DNA from 2 places in the Agrobacterium radiobacter genome. Region 2 is predicted to be linked to the other one. Evidence: riboswitches for the same ligand, from Rfam matches in the RefSeq annotation. Region 2 holds a riboswitch; the other holds the start of a gene.

Region 1 (7,851 bases), 1.9 Mb from region 2:
TCTGAGCCAGTAATGGCATCAGCATCTGGGTGCCGGGGGAAAGCGTCACATGCCGGGCGGAAGGCGCGCCGAAATGGGCTGCAGCCAGCTGTTTCAATTCTTCGGCGGCATCCGGTTCCGGCAGGCGGGTGAATGCGCTGGCGGGAACGGCCGAATGCGGATAGGAGTGCGGATTGATCCCGGTCGAAAGGTCGATCCACGGTGCCGGCGCTTCAGGAAACATCAGACGCGCCCTGCCGAGATTGCCGCCGTGACGGATCGCAGCCCGCGCCTTTTCTGGTACTGTTTCACCCATGTTCTTTGCTCTCGCTTTCCTGTCGCTCTTGATCGAACGCCTGACCGGTTATCCGGACTGGCTGTTCAAACGCATAGGCCATCCCGTAACCTGGGTCGGTTCGCTTATCGCGCTGCTGGACAAAAAATGGAACCGGGAGAACGAGTCATTTTCACAGCGCAAGGCGGCAGGTGTGGCGGCTCTGGCCGGTTTCGTCGGGCTGACGCTGCTTGTTGCGTGGTTTGCGCAATCCACCCTGATTTTTCTGCCCTTCGGCATTTTGCTGGTTGCCGTGCTGGGCGCTTCGCTTCCGGCGCAGAAAAGTCTTGAGCAGCATGTGGAGGCTGTCGCCACTGCTCTGGAGCGCGAGGGCGTGGGCGGTGGCCGCAAGGCGGTATCGATGATCGTCGGGCGCGATCCGCAAAAGCTTGATGAGGCGGCGATCTGCCGGGCGGCGATCGAAAGTCTGGCCGAGAATTTTTCCGACGGCATCGTTGCACCCGCCCTGTGGCTCGGTCTCCTGGGCCTGCCGGGCGGCGCGGCTTACAAGGCAATCAATACGGCTGACAGCATGATCGGCCATCGCTCACCCCGCCATGAGGCCTTCGGCTGGGCGTCCGCCCGGCTGGACGATCTGGTCAATCTGCCGGCGTCGAGACTGAGCGGCGGTCTTTTCGTGGCCGCTTCGTTTTTCGTGAAGGGCGCATCACCCGGCGGGGCCATTGCCGCGATACGTCGCGATGCCCATCACCACCGTTCCCCCAATGCCGGCTGGCCGGAGGCGGCGCTGGCCGGCGCTCTGGGCTTCGCGCTTGCAGGGCCGCGCTCCTATGGCGGGCAGATGATGGAGGCGCGCTTCATGGGTGAAGGCGGGAGGGCGACGCTTGTTGCGGAGGATATTCGCAGGGCGCTGCGACTGGCGCGGGTGGCCGATCTGCTGTTGATCGGCCTGTTCGGACTTCTGGCGATCCTTATCGCGCTATAGCCAGCAGACGGTCGAGGTCGAGGTGCTGCTCCATATGGACCGCAAGATGATCGAGAACAGTCTCCACCTGCGCATCATAGTTCAGGTCCGCGCCCTGCCCGCCGAGACGCTCCAGCCATGCGCCGCGTTGGCGATCATCCGCGAAAAGACCGTGAATATAGGTGCCGAAGACGCGGCCAGAGGCCGAGATGGCGCCATCATTATGCCCATCGAGCGTCGAGAACGGCAGATGGTCCGTCATGCCTGTGGTTTCGCCGACATGCATTTCGTAGCCGGATAAATCTATGCCGTCGAAACTCGTGCCGCGAACGGAAATGAGCCGCTTGTCGCCCGTCAGAACCGTGTCGACATCCAGCAGGCCCATTCCCTCGACCGTCGCTGGCGATCCTTCGATACCGTCAGGATCGGCAACTGTTTTTCCAAGCATCTGGTATCCGCCGCAGAGGCCCAGAACATAGCCGCCGCGTCTTACATGCGCCTTGATATCAATGTCCAGGCCAGCATTCTTCAGCACGGCAAGGTCGGCGATAGTGGATTTCGAACCGCACAGCAGGATCAGACGGCAATCGGTAGGAATTGTCTCGCCCGGCCGCACGCGGATCAGTTCGACATCGGGTTCCATGTCCAGGGGATCGAGATCATCGAAATTGGAAATATGCGGCAGGATCGGCACGGCAATGCGGATCTTCGCGCCAGGTTTCCGCTCAGCCGGGCCGGAAAGCCCGAGAGCATCCTCCGCCGGCAATTGTGCGGCGTCGGCAAAATGCGGCAGAAGCCCGATGGAGGCCCAGCCGGTCTTTTCCGCAATTATCCGCATGCCGTCCGAAAACAGGGCCGGATCACCGCGAAAGCGGTTGACGATAAAACCTTCGATCATCGCCGCGTCTTCAGCTTCGAGCACGGCTTTGGTACCGACGAGGCTGGCGATGACGCCGCCCCGGTCGATATCGCCGATCAGGATCACAGGCGCGTCCGCAGCTCTCGCAAATCCCATATTGGCGATGTCATTGGCACGCAGGTTGATTTCGGACGCGCTGCCCGCCCCTTCCACCAGCACCAGATCGGCCTGCTGTTTCAGGAGCTCGAAGCTTTCCAGCACGCGCGGCATCAGTCCGGCCTTCATGTGCTGGTAATCGGCCGCTTTGGCATTGCCGGCGATCTTGCCCTGCACGACCACCTGTGCGCCGGTTTCGCTCTGCGGCTTCAGGAGCACCGGGTTCATGTGCACGGAAAGCGGCACGCCCGCCGCCCGCGCCTGCAGCGCCTGCGCGCGGCCGATCTCGCCGCCATCGGCGGTCACGGCCGCATTGTTCGACATGTTCTGCGGCTTGAACGGCATGACGGACAGGCCGCGCCTGACGAAGGCCCGTGCAAGGCCGGCCACCATCAGCGATTTGCCGACATCCGAGCCGGTTCCCTGAAACATCAGCACGCGTGCAGCCATGTCAGAATTCTATCCCCGCCTGCGCCTTCACGCCCGCCTTGAAATGATGTTTGACGAGGGTCATTTCCGTCACCATGTCGGCGGCGTCGATGAGCGGTTGCTTGGCGTTGCGGCCGGTAACGATGACATGCAGATCGGGCCTGCGGCTGGAAAGCGTTTCCACCACCTCCTCCAGCGGCAGGTAATCGTAGCGGAGTGCGATGTTCAGCTCATCGAGGATCAGCAGGCCGATGGTTTCGTCGGCCATCAGGATCTTGGCTTCTTCCCAGGCCTTTGCCGCCGCTGCGACATCGCGTTTCAGATCCTGCGTGTCCCAGGTGAACCCCTCGCCCATGGTGCGCCAGGCAACCTTGTCGCCGAACAAGGTCAGCGCCTGCTGTTCTCCTGTCGACCATGCACCCTTGATGAATTGCACCACGCCGACCCTGCGTCCAGTGCCGAGCATGCGCAGGGCAAGGCCGAAAGCGGCGGTGGATTTGCCCTTGCCCGGGCCGGTATTAATCATCAGCAGACCTTTTTCGATGGTCTTTTCCGCAACTTCGGCATCCTGCACCGTCTTGCGGTTGACCATTTTCTGCCGGTGGCGTTCGGCTTCGCTGTCGCTGATGTCGCGTGTCATTGCATTTTCCTTTTCATCCAGCTGTGCGAGATCCGGTGCCCCCGCCATTCGGAGCGGCGACTATACCCAATTTGCCGCACCCGGCAATGTGCCGCCGCAGGGCCCGCAGCATTGACCCTCACGTCCGTTCAGCCTAAGGGTAACGGACTGACGGTCTTTTCCCGGCAACGGGAGAAGCTAAGAGGGAACACGGTTCCAACCCGATTACCGGGTCATTCCGTGGCTGCCCCCGCAACTGTAAGCGGTAAGCCCGCACCGTAAAGCCACTGGACCCTTGAAGATGGTTCGGGAAGGCGGTGTCAGGGTGTAAAGCCGCGAGCCAGGAGACCTGCCGTTTCAGGAAAAACGTCTGCCGGGCGGGGTGCTCCGGTCAGTCGGTTAGATCGAACATCCGGTTTGCGCTTGCCCGCATGCCGTTTTCGACATCCGCACCCCGAGATTTTTTGCAAGGCGCGGGAAACGATACGGTTTGGATATTTCAGCGACATATTCTTCTACGAGTGGAAACATGCAGGACGAAACGGCGTCCGGCGTGACCGTCTTCATTTGCAGAAGCTGTCGCGATGAAGCCGACGCCAATGCCGAACCGCGCCCCGGTTCGCGTCTCGCCGATGCCGTCATGGCAAAGGCGGAGGAAACGGGTGTCACCGTTCGTTCCGTCAACTGTCTTGCCAATTGCAAGCGCGGCCTCAGCGCCGTGCTGCGCAGCGCCAATGGCTGGTCCTATGTATTCGGCGGGCTGACGACCGGTGATGCGGAAGATTTGTTGACCGGCGCGCGGCTGCTGGCCGCCGCCCCCGATGGTCTGATGCCCTGGCGCGGCCGCCCCGAACCATTAAAGCGCGGCATGGTGGCGCGCATTCCCCCATTCGATTTTACCGAGGAGAGATCATGAGCACCCTTCTGGACCGCGTTCCCTGCACCATCGTTACCGGTTTTCTGGGGGCCGGCAAAACCACGCTGCTGCGCGGTCTTCTCGAAAAGCTTGACGGCAAGCGGCTGGCGATCATCGTCAATGAATTCGGCGATATCGGCATCGATGGCGAGATTCTGAAAGGCTGCGGCATTGAAAGCTGCCCGGAAGAAAACATCGTCGAACTGGCCAATGGCTGCATCTGCTGTACGGTGGCGGATGATTTCCAGCCCGCCATCGAACAGATTCTGAGCCGCCAGCCGAAGGTGGAGCATATCCTCATCGAGACCTCGGGCCTTGCCTTGCCGAAGCCCTTGGTGCAGGCCTTCCAGTGGCCGGCCATCAAGAGCCGTGTGACGGTGGATGCCGTCGTGGCCGTGGTGGATGGCGCTGCCCTCGCCGAAGGGCAGGTGGCGCATGACATGGAAGCGCTCGCCGCTCAGCGGGCCAATGACGAGGCGCTCGATCATGATGACCCGGTTGAAGAGGTTTTCGAGGATCAGGTCGCCTGCGCCGATCTTATTGTGCTGACCAAGGCCGATCTTCTTGACGATGCCGGCCTGGACAAGGCCAAGGCGCATATTCTCGAACATCTGCCGAAGGCAGCAAAGATCGTCGTGGCCTCCAATGGCGCTATCGATCCCGCCGTGCTGATCGGTCTTGGCCTTGCGGTGGAAGAGGATATCGAAAACCGCCGCACCCACCATGATGGCGAGCTTGACCACGAGCATGACGATTTCGACAGCTTCGTCATCGATTTGCCGGCCGTCACCGACCCGGAAGCGCTGGCTATCCGTATCGCCGAGACGGCTGCTGCGGAAAATGTCCTGCGGATCAAGGGCTTCATCGAAGTTTCCGCAAAGCCGATGCGCCTGCAGGTGCAGGCTGTCGGCAGCCGCGTCAACCACTATTACGACCGGCCCTGGGCCGCGGGTGAAGAACGCCGCAGCCGTCTCGTCGTCATCGGTGAAAAGGGCCTCAATCGCGAGAAGATCGAGCAGATGCTGGCCGCCTGACGATGCATATTCTCGCCACCACATCCTCGTCTCTGGACGACCTGATAGAGCCGGTTGATCTCAACCAGCCCCGGTCGGATGTGGTGATGCTATCGTTTTCGGCAAGCGATCTGGCCGGGCTGGAACAGGCTTGGCGGCGAACCGAGAGTACACTACCCTCCCTGTCCGCCGCCAACCTGTCCGAGCTTCGGCACCCGATGTCGGTCGATCTGTGGATTGAAAAGACGGCGGAACACGCCAAGGTTATTCTTATCCGGATTCTCGGCGGTGCAGAACGCTGGCGCTACGGTGTCGATCAGCTTTCCATTCTGGCGCGCAGGCGCGGAATAAGGCTGCTGCTCCTGCCGGGAGAATGCAGCGACCGAGATGAAAAGCTTGAAGCGGCATCAACCGTCGATCGGCGGATCTTGGCCTCTGCCCTCTCCTTCTTCCGCGAGGGTGGGCAGGAGAATATGGGCCGGCTTGCCGGTGGTCTTACCTCCCTTGCAAATGGTGAGACATGGCCGGATATCGAGGCTGAACCGCTGCCGAAAGCCGGTTTCTACCGACCCGGCAGGGGCGTCATGGATCGGGCGGAAGCCTGCGAGGGTTTTCCCGCCGGTGCGCCCCTTTTGCCGATCCTCTTTTACCGCTCCATGCTTCTGGCGGCAGATGCTGCACCTGTGGATGCGCTCTTCGAAGCGCTCTCGCAGCGCGGTTTTGCACCCTTGCCGATTTTTGTCAGCGGCCTGAAGGATTGCGAGGCGATCCGTTTCCTCGAAACGGTGCTGCCAGATCTCAAACCCGCCGCCATCATTGCCGCCACCGCCTTCGCCAGCCAGACGGATGACGAGGGTAAAACACTGTTCGACCGGCTCGGCGTGCCGGTGTTTCAGGTAGTGATGGCGACGACGCGACGGGACGGCTGGGCGGAAAATGCGCGCGGTCTCAATCCCTCCGATCTTGCCATGCATGTCGTTCTGCCGGAACTGGATGGCCGGATTCTTGCCGGTGCGATCTCGTTCAAACAGGCGCGAATGGATGGTGGCGCGAGTTTGCTCAATGTACCCGAGGCCGATCGCGTCGAGCAGGTGGCAAATCGCATCGCCGCTTTCCTGCGGCTGCGGCATGCCGCTCCACGGGATCGCCGGATCGTCATTCTGATGCCGGATTATCCCGGTGCGGCGCCCGGGCGAACCGGTTATGCCGTCGGTCTTGATGTGCCGCAAAGCGTTCTCGAAATGCTGCGCGATCTCGCTGGCGCAGGTTATGCGGTCGAGGATATTCCTAAAACCGCGCGGGCGTTGCTCGACCGCGTCGAAAAGCAGGAAGCGACGATTGGTCTTTCCGTCTATGAGAGCTTTTTTTCCACCCTGCCACCTATAGCTGCCGCATCCGTAAATGCGACATGGGGCGCAGCAACCGACGACGACGCATTGGTTGATGGTGCATTCCGGTTTCGTGTCGCCCGTTTCGGCGAAGTATTCGTGGCGCTCGCGCCCGACCGGGGCCGCAACGAGGATCGCCGGGTGGATTACCACGACCCTGCCCTGCCGCCGCGTCACGCGTTAGTCGCTTTCGGTGCATGGATGCAGCGGGTCGCAGATGCGCATGCCATCGTGCATGTGGGTGCGCACGGCACGCTGGAATGGCTGCCGGGCAAGACGGTCGCGCTTTCCCGTGATTGTTTTCCCGAAATTGTCACCGGCTCGCTGCCCGTAGTCTATCCGTTCATTGTTTCCAATCCAGGCGAAGCGGCGGTCGCCAAGCGGCGTATCGCGGCCGTGACCATCGGCCATGTTCCACCGGTGCTGGTCAATGCCGGGCTTTCCCCGGAACAGTCGGCGCTGGAACAGCTCGTTGATGAATATGCGCAGGCGGATGGGCTGGATCGCCGCCGGCGTGACCGACTGGCGAAACTGATTGTCGAAAAGGCGCTGGAGACTGGGCTTGCAGCTGAGGCGGGCGTGGGTGTGAAGGATGATGCCGATGCGGCCCTGTCGCGCATCGACGCCTTTCTGTGCGACCTCAAGGATTTCGCCATCAAGGACGGCCAGCATGTTTTTGGCCGCTGTGCCGAAGCCGAGACCGATCTTCTGAGGCTTGAAAGCGCCAAATCGGAAAAAGCTGCCCTGCTGGCTGCGCTTGATGGCCGGCATATCGCCCCCGGCCCCTCCGGCGCACCTGCGCGCGGACGGCTCGATGTGCTGCCCACGGGCCGCAATCTCTATGCCGCCGATCCGCGCACCATGCCGACGCCGACGGCGTTCGAGCTCGGCAAAATGGCGGGCGAAGAGGTGCTGCGCCATCATCTGCAGTCCCACGGCGACTGGCCGAAACATCTGGTTTTCGATCTGTGGGGCAGCGCCAGTCTGCGCAATGGCGGTGAGGATGTGGCCCAAGCGCTGCATCTGATGGGGGCGAGACCGATCCACGATCTCGCCACCGGCCGGGTCACCGGCATCGAGGTTCTGCCGCCGGCGAGCCTGGGGCGGCCGCGTGTCGACGTCACCTTTCGCATATCCGGCCTTTTCCGCGATATGTTTCCGGCACTGATCGCGCTTCTCGACGCCGCCGCCAAGGCCGTTGCGCGGCGGGAGGAAGCGCCGGGCGACAATCCT
Region 2 (7,851 bases):
GCCTATTCGGCGCTCGATCCGCTGATCCGTGTCGATATGCAGACCATGCTGCTCGATCTTCAGCAGGAGCTGCAAAAGACCGTGGTGTTCATCACCCACGATCTGGACGAAGCTTTGCGGCTCGGCGACCATATCGCCATTCTCAAAGACGGCGAAGTCGTGCAGCAGGGCGACGGCCAGAGCATCATCCTCTCACCGGCGGATGGTTACGTCACCGACTTCGTGCGCGACGTCAATCGCGGCCGTGTGCTGCAGGCAACCACTGTCATGGAACCGCTCGAAAGCCGCCCCGAAGGCATGGCCGTGCCGGAAAACGCGACGCTGGAAACAATCGCCCGCGACATGTCGGAAGCCAACGAAACGACCGCCCATGTGGTGGACGAGGACGGCAAGCCCGTCGGCAGCATCGGTCTCGACACGCTGGTGGCCGCGATGGTGACGCCCGCGCCGCAGGAGGCGGAGGTTAAGGTGGAAGCGGCGGAGGAGCCGGAGAAGCCTGAGGAAACGGTTGTTCCGGTGGAGAAAGAAACGGCTTGATCCGGCATTCCGGGAGCTGACTAGCCTTGCCGCACACTCCACGTCATCCTCGCCCTTGAGGCGAGGATCCATTTTGCGCCAGTAAGTCCCCGGTTATGGATCCTCGCCTCAAGGGCGAGGATGACGTGGAGTGTGCGGCAAGGCGTATTTCAGTGCCAGCCTTGAGCCCAGGTGTCAGCGTCCAAGTGCCAGCGCCCACATGCTCTCCCTCGCCGCCGTGCGAAATCAGGGTACCGCCTTCAGTCATGTAAAAACGAAGCACTACTTCGCCGGCTGTCAACCCTCGGCGATCGCTGCAGCGCAGCAAGCGCAAGTTTCGGACAAGTCCCCGCCGTTAACTATTCGTTAACTTTTGAACGCGGAATCACCGACATGCAGATTGAAAGCAATATCGGCGGATATAATTACCAGGGGCGTGTTCGCGAGCTTGAAAAAGCCGGCGGCGCGCAGAATGCGGCTGAAGAACAGGCCGTCAAACGCAGCCCCGGCAACCCGACCGTTTCCAGCACCATTCTTTCCCAGTCGCTGGCCAACGTGCTGTGGGCCGTCGGCAATGGCAGCGCACCTGCCTATCAGGATCCGGCGGCGGCCTCCGCCGAGGACAAGGCGGAAGCACAGGCGGAATGGGTGCGCAGCGCCTATTCGGAATATACCGAATAAACGATTCCAATCAGGCCCTTGCCGGGCTCACTTCCACCGTCACATGGGACAGTTCATGTATGGCGGCAAGTTTCTGCTTGTAGAAAGCCGGCGCCTTCGGCGCCTGCGAATGGATCGCCACGATGGCGGCGTGATGCCCCGGCCCCACCTGCCAGACATGCAGGTCGGTGATGCGATCCTCTTCCGTCTCCACGCTTTCACGGATTTCCTGCGGCAAATCCTCCGCCGGCGGCAGCGCGTCAAGCAGGGTCGTCGCCGTGGAGCGGATCAGCCCCCATGACCAGCGGGCAATGACCAGACCGCCTACGATACCCATGGCCGGATCAAGGAACGACCATCCGTTCCATTTGCCAAGCAACAGCGCGACGATGGCGAGAACCGAGGTCAGCGCATCCGCCAGCACATGCAGATAGGCCGCGCGCAGATTATTGTCCCTGCCGCCCTTTGCGCCGGGGTCAGCATGGTGACCGGCATGCGAGCCATGATCATGATGGGCGTGGCTGCCATGGCCGTGATGGGCATGCGAACCGTGGGTGTGGCCATGTCCATGCCCATGATCGTGGTGATGATCATCCTTCAGCAGCACGGCGCTGAGAAGATTGACGGCAAGGCCGATGATGGCGACGAGGATAGCCTGGTTGAAATCGATTTCGACGGGATTGAATAGGCGCATAGCGCTTTCCACGGCAATCAGCAGCGCCACCACCGCCAGCACGATCGCGCTGGCAAAACCCGCGAGATCGCCGAACTTGCCGGTGCCGAAGGTGAAGCGCGGGTTGCGCGCCTCACGACGGGCATAAAGATAAGCCAAAGCCGAAATCAGCATCGCGCCCGCATGGGTGGACATGTGCCAGCCATCCGCCGTCAGCGCCATGGAGCCGTACCAGTGGCCGGCAACGATTTCCGCCACCATCATGGCCGCAGTCAGCGCAATGACCATCCAGACGCGCCTCTCATTGCGCTCGTGGTTCTGGCCGAGGAAAACATGGTCGTGACCGGCTGCTGCGCGGTGTTCGGATGTCGTCATCATGTCGCTCAATCCTGTTTGCTACTGGCCTGTCTGATCTGCTGGCCCGTTCGATTTCACCGGATGTAGGTCTTCAGCACCTGGGCCAGCTCTTCCGCCGCCCGGGCCCGTTCGTCTTCGTTTTCGGCATGCACCACATGCTCATGCAGATGCTCCTGCATCACCTCCCCCGTCAGTCCGGAAAGCGCGCCGCGCACGGAAGCGAGCAATTGCAGCACCTCGCCGCAGGGCTTGGCATCATCAAGCGCACGCTCCACCGCTTCCATCTGCCCTTTCAGGCGGCGGATGCGGGCGAGAAGCTTCTCCTTGTTGCGGATCGTATGGGACATGGGGACCTCATATACTATAGGGGGGTATACTATATGAGCGAGATTTTCCGTTCAAGCCCCGCTTGACGCAATCTTCGCGAATGTTTCGACCCTTAAGAGATCTCCCCATGAAACTTAGGGGACTCAGTCATGACGACTATCGCAGCAACCATCAGCAGCTATCATCCCACTCCGCTCCGGAGCCTTGAGCCGGCGAGAGGCAAGGAAACCCATTCCACCACCGAAGCCCTGCTGGAGCTGACCCGCGCCGCGCATCGCACCATTTCGAGCGTCGAAACCGCTGCCACGGCCATCGCGCCGGCCGCCGCCAGTGCTTCCTTCGGCCTCGCCACAGCACTCTGGAATCTCGACAGCGGCACCTCCACGACAACGCCCGCCCTGGACATGGCCGCATCGGCACAGCCAGAAGCCGCATCCGGCATCGAGAATGATGTCCTCAAAGCGCTCGCCCAGGCGCTTGGCGTGGATGACGCCGCCTGAAACCCATTGAATGGCGGGCTGAAAAGCAATATCTCTAGAGACTAGAGCATAGACCATGAACGGCGGAGCCACCCCGTTCTCCCGTCTTTGCCCGAGATATGGAGAAAGTCATGCTGTCCATCGGTGAATTGTCCAAACGTACCGGCGTCAAGGTGCCGACGATCCGCTATTACGAGCAGATGGGCCTCATCCGCGAGGCCGACCGTTCGGAGGGCAATCAGCGCCGTTACGAAAAGGCCGACCTCGACCGGCTGGCCTTCATCCGCCATGCGCGGGATCTCGGGCTGAACATCGACGCCATCCGCGAACTGATCGCGCTTAGCCAGCACCGGCAGATGCCATGCGAGGGCGCGGACCGCATCGCTGCCGAACATCTCGCCCATGTGCGAGAAAAGATCGCCAGCCTCAAGAAGCTGGAGCATGAGCTGGAGCGTATCGTCTCCCACTGCCACGGCCATTCGATCGAGGATTGTTACGTCATCCGCGCGCTTTCCAATCATGACATGTGCGAGGGTGAGCACTGAACGGAAAACCGGGCTTGACAGATTACGGATTCGGGCGCATTGCATTTTCCATGATCAACGAACGCGCACCCATCTCCTGCTCGTACTTTTGGGCCTACCTCTAAGGGCGGCTCGACAGATCATGTTGTCAACAAGCCGCCGTCAGGCGGCTTTGTTGTTTCTCAAGCGTCCTGACGGCACCGATAAGACCAAAGGACCGAAAAAATGACCGAAGATAGCTCCCTTACACTCGAAAGACCGCCCGTCGTCATCATTCGTGGCGCACGCAAGACGGACTTGCCCGAACTCAACGAGATGATCACGCTGCTTGCCTCCTACCACGGCGATGCGGCGGCGATCACGCCGGCGAAACTGGAACGCGACCTGTTCGGCCCGCTGCCCTGGGTGCATGGCCTCGTGGCCGAAGCCGATGGCGCGCTGATCGGTTACGCCCTGCTTCTGCCGCTCTACAGGGCGCAGGAAGGCCGGCGCGGGCTTGAGCTGCATCATCTCTTCGTGCGTGACGGCCATCGCGGCCATGGCACCGGTCAGCATCTGGTTTCCCGCGCCCGCGATATCGCCAAGCGTCTCGGCTGCGACTATCTTTCCGTCAGCGCCACAACAGGCAATGTCGCGGCGCATCGCTTCTACGAAAACATGGATTTCGCGCCCCGGCCGGTTACCGGCATGCGCTACATGCAGTCAATTGCCTGATTGGCATCAACGGAGACGACCATGACACGGATCGCCATTGCGCTCGCGCAGGATTTTGCTGACTGGGAACCGGCGCTGCTTGCTGCCGCAGCGCGCGGCTATCTCGGCGTCGAAATCATCTATGCCACGCCTGATGGCCGGCCGGTAACGTCCATGGGCGGGCTGAATGTAACGCCTGACACATCCTATGACGCGCTTGATCCTGTTGGCATCGATGCGCTTGTCATTCCCGGCGGTCTCAGCTGGGAAAAGGGAACGGCTGTCGATCTTGGCGGGCTGGTGCACCGGTTTCGCGACAGGGACCGGCTGGTGGCCGGCATCTGTGCGGCGGCGAGCGCGCTCGGCGGCACGGGCGTTCTGAACGATGTCGCCCATACCGGCAATTCGCTGGCATCGCACAAGGCCTATGCCGTCTATAGCGGCGAGGCGCTTTATCGCGACCAGCCGAAAGCAGTCAGCGATCGCGGCATCATCACGGCCGCCGGCAGCGCGCCGGTGAGTTTTGCGGTGGAAATCCTGAAACACCTCGGCCTCTTTGGTCCGGAAGCCGAGGCGGAACTTCAGGTTTTTGCGGCGGAGCATCGCTGAGGCGCAGCCGTCTCGGTTGTTTGCACTCCCTCTACTCCCCGTCATTCCCGCCTTGGGCCGGAATCCAGCCGACGCGCGTCTGCGCGGCGGAAAGACTCCTCTCAGCCCAAGGACTTGGGCTGGCTGGATCCCGGCTCGAGGCCGGGATGACGGAGGTGAGAACAGCGATGATTATCGCTGATCCAGCACCCGGCAAACACGTGCTGCGTGATCGCCGCCCTCCCCGGCAATCGCCCGGCGAATATCGCGGCTGTTCAAATGCAGGCTACGGCCGGCAGGTGAATTTGCATGTTTTATCTTGGCAAGTGCCGCCGCCACAAAGGCGACCTCATGGTCGTGGAAAAGGCAAGAGCCCCCTCTTCTGTAGGGCTCGGCCCCAGCACCGCCTTGAAGGCAAGGCGGTGCACGGCGCAGAAAGCGCCGTGACCGGGAACGGCAAAACGCAGCGCATCGAGTTCCTCACTCCATTCCGCTGCGTCCTGCATGGATTTACGCCTGCTGGAAGCGCTTCAGGAAAAACGCGCTCAATGTTCCGAGCAAAGCCCAGAAAACGAAGCTCGTGATGGTGGCGGCGACGATGAACTGACGCTCCAGCGGCAGCGGCGCCAGCGCATGTTCACCTTCCGGCGGCAGGGGTGCGCCCACCACATGCGGCGCGACGATCAACACCAGCGCCAGAACGATGGCCCAGGGTTCGCGGCGGAATGCGATCAGCGCAATGCCGCCCGCGGTTGCGGCAACCGTCGAGAGCCACCAGATCTGCCGCGCCTCAAGTGCGGCGGCCGGGCTGCCCGGCAGTTCCGGCGGCAGGCCGATCATCGGGGCCAGCATGACGGCGGCAAAACCGGCAACGCCCCAGAGAAGGCCTTCGCGCCAGCCGCCATTCGTGCCGCGCAGCGAAATAAGGCCGGTCAGGACAAGCGCATAACCGATGGCGGTCAGGACATTGGCGGCGACAGTATAGGCGGTGCGCTCGAAGCCATCGGCCGGAACCCAGGCCTCGTCATTGTGCTCATGGGCGGGAACCGCAGCACCGGGCGCCGTCGCATCATGGCTGTGAGGCGCCTCGCCACCGGCGCTCTCATAGGTTTCCGCCTGAAGGATGAGCGGCGTGGTGCCGAAAGCCTGCATGGCAGACACGGCAAAGCCGCCGAGAATGCCGACGAGAACCGCGGTAAAGACGATATTGCGAAAAGATGACATGCCGTTTCCCCTCAATGGCAGGGGAAGGCATTGGCATGACGCGTGTCATGCGCGGCATTGTGAACGGCTTCCACATGGGAAAAGCCGACAAAACCGACAACAAACAGGCCAAGCACGATCGCCGTCAGCGATTGCGCGAAGCTGCCCGTTTTTGCGGAAACGGCTGAATTGGCCGTATTCTGCTGGATGGACATGGTGACCCCTCTCCCGGCGCGACCCCGCGCCTTTAGACACGGCCGAACGGCGGGAGCCGCAAGACCGCATGCGATACACTTCACCACGGGGATACGAGACTGACACAGGGAGGCATTGATCTCGCCACCCTGAAATTCCGCTCTTCCGGACACCCCGCCGGCATGGACATTTCCGTGATGGCAGGTCTCCTGGCTTACGGGTCAAAACCTGAAACACCTTCCCGGCATCGCCCTCCCTGGAAACCTCGGTTCCCGGAAAATGGCTTGCCAGTGGCACTTCGTTTCAGGCTCTCCGCTCACAGTTGCGGGGGCAGCCACGAATGAGGATTTCTCCCTATCGTGTTCCCTTTTCACCTTCCGGAACGCCCGGAAGGAACCATCACAGGATTGTTATCCGATGGGTGGCGGCGGGAGTCAATGGGCGCGCATGCGCCCAGGGCACCCTACCGCGCCGGAATGGCCTTCAGATAGGCGGCGATCGCATCGCGGTCATCCGCCGTCAGATGCGCCATGTTCTGCTGCACCTTGACCATGGAACCGCCGACGCTGTCGAATTCCGGGGTGAAGCCGGTTTCCAGATAGCTCGCAATATCGACCTTGGCCCAGCTTCCGATGCTTTGCGAGCCGGGGGTAATGTCAGGAATGCGGCCTTCGCCTTCCGGATTGGGGCCGCCAGCCAGCCACTTATCGGCAAGGAAACCGCCGAGCGCATTGCGCGGCGTATGGCACTCGCCGCAATGGCCCGGCCCTTCCACCAGATATTGACCGCGCAGCAATTCGGCATTGGCATTGGCAAGCTCGACGCGCGGCGGTGCGGAGGGGTCGAAATAAAGGAACTTCCAGCCGCCCAGCGCCATGCGCAGGTTGAACGGGAACGGCAGTTTGTGATCCGGCGCATCGTTCTGGCTGGCCGGCAGGGCTTTCAGATAACCGAAGAGATCGTTGATGTCCTTCTGCGTCATGCGGGCATAGGAGGCATAGGGAAAGGACGGGTAAAGGTGCTCACCGTTCCTGCCCACACCACGCGTCATCGCATCGCCGAATTCCGCCAGCGTCCAGCCGCCGATACCATGCTGCGGATCGGAAGAAATATTGGGCACATGAAAGGTGCCGAAGGGGCTTTTCAGCGCCTGCCCGCCCGCAAGCGTCAACAGCGCCTCACCCTTCGCATCGGGTGCGGCATGACAGCTTGCACAGCCGCCCGCCCAGAACAGCGTTTCGCCATTGGCCAGATCCGGTTCGCCAAGGCTGACCCAATGGCTTGGCGCCTGACGTTCCGGCGCGGTGACCCAGGCGAATATGCCGTAGCCGGCAATCGCCGCGACCACGGCCCCGCCAGCGAGTTTCGTCCAGATGGAGGACATACCCCTCTCCCCATTCTCACCTGACCCGGTCAGATGCCTTTCGAGCGTGAGAAAACGCCGCCGGGAAGCGGCGTTTCCAGAATCATTCGATTATTTCTTCAGACGGTAGGTCTGGTGGCAGGTGCCGCAATCGGCCCCGAGCGTCTTCATGGCGGTGGCAACGCCCGCCTGATCGCCGGGGAGATTGGCGAGAACGATGTCCGCATCCGTGCCAAGCTTGGCGGCCTTGGCCTTGAAGTCCTCGAAATTTTC

Evidence for each region. A riboswitch is a leader RNA that binds a small molecule or an ion and turns the genes downstream of it on or off. The one in region 2 is predicted to bind cobalamin.
Region 1: another riboswitch for cobalamin. It lies ahead of MRBLRC7O_RS12290 (DUF1636 family protein); the one in region 2 lies ahead of MRBLRC7O_RS02675 (CbtB domain-containing protein).

What each region holds. Positions count from the first base shown of each region.
Region 1 covers NZ_JBEGHX010000001.1:2,491,548-2,499,398, reverse strand. The annotation lists gene cobD (threonine-phosphate decarboxylase CobD) at 1-295, opposite strand, end outside; gene cbiB (adenosylcobinamide-phosphate synthase CbiB) at 294-1,259, shown strand; gene MRBLRC7O_RS12300 (cobyric acid synthase) at 1,246-2,703, opposite strand; gene cobO (cob(I)yrinic acid a,c-diamide adenosyltransferase) at 2,705-3,322, opposite strand; cobalamin riboswitch at 3,457-3,672, shown strand; gene MRBLRC7O_RS12290 (DUF1636 family protein) at 3,831-4,217, shown strand; gene cobW (cobalamin biosynthesis protein CobW) at 4,214-5,251, shown strand; gene cobN (cobaltochelatase subunit CobN) at 5,254-7,851, shown strand, end outside.
Region 2 covers NZ_JBEGHX010000001.1:542,494-550,344, reverse strand. The annotation lists gene MRBLRC7O_RS02725 (quaternary amine ABC transporter ATP-binding protein) at 1-537, shown strand, start outside; gene MRBLRC7O_RS02720 (hypothetical protein) at 910-1,197, shown strand; gene dmeF (CDF family Co(II)/Ni(II) efflux transporter DmeF) at 1,208-2,227, opposite strand; gene dmeR (Ni(II)/Co(II)-sensing transcriptional repressor DmeR) at 2,281-2,553, opposite strand; gene MRBLRC7O_RS02705 (hypothetical protein) at 2,683-3,033, shown strand; gene MRBLRC7O_RS02700 (MerR family transcriptional regulator) at 3,144-3,557, shown strand; gene MRBLRC7O_RS02695 (GNAT family N-acetyltransferase) at 3,762-4,250, shown strand; gene MRBLRC7O_RS02690 (type 1 glutamine amidotransferase family protein) at 4,272-4,838, shown strand; partial or broken gene MRBLRC7O_RS02685 (hypothetical protein) at 5,010-5,323, opposite strand; gene MRBLRC7O_RS02680 (CbtA family protein) at 5,328-6,041, opposite strand; gene MRBLRC7O_RS02675 (CbtB domain-containing protein) at 6,053-6,235, opposite strand; cobalamin riboswitch at 6,398-6,631, opposite strand; gene MRBLRC7O_RS02670 (c-type cytochrome) at 6,679-7,599, opposite strand; gene MRBLRC7O_RS02665 (c-type cytochrome) at 7,690-7,851, opposite strand, start outside.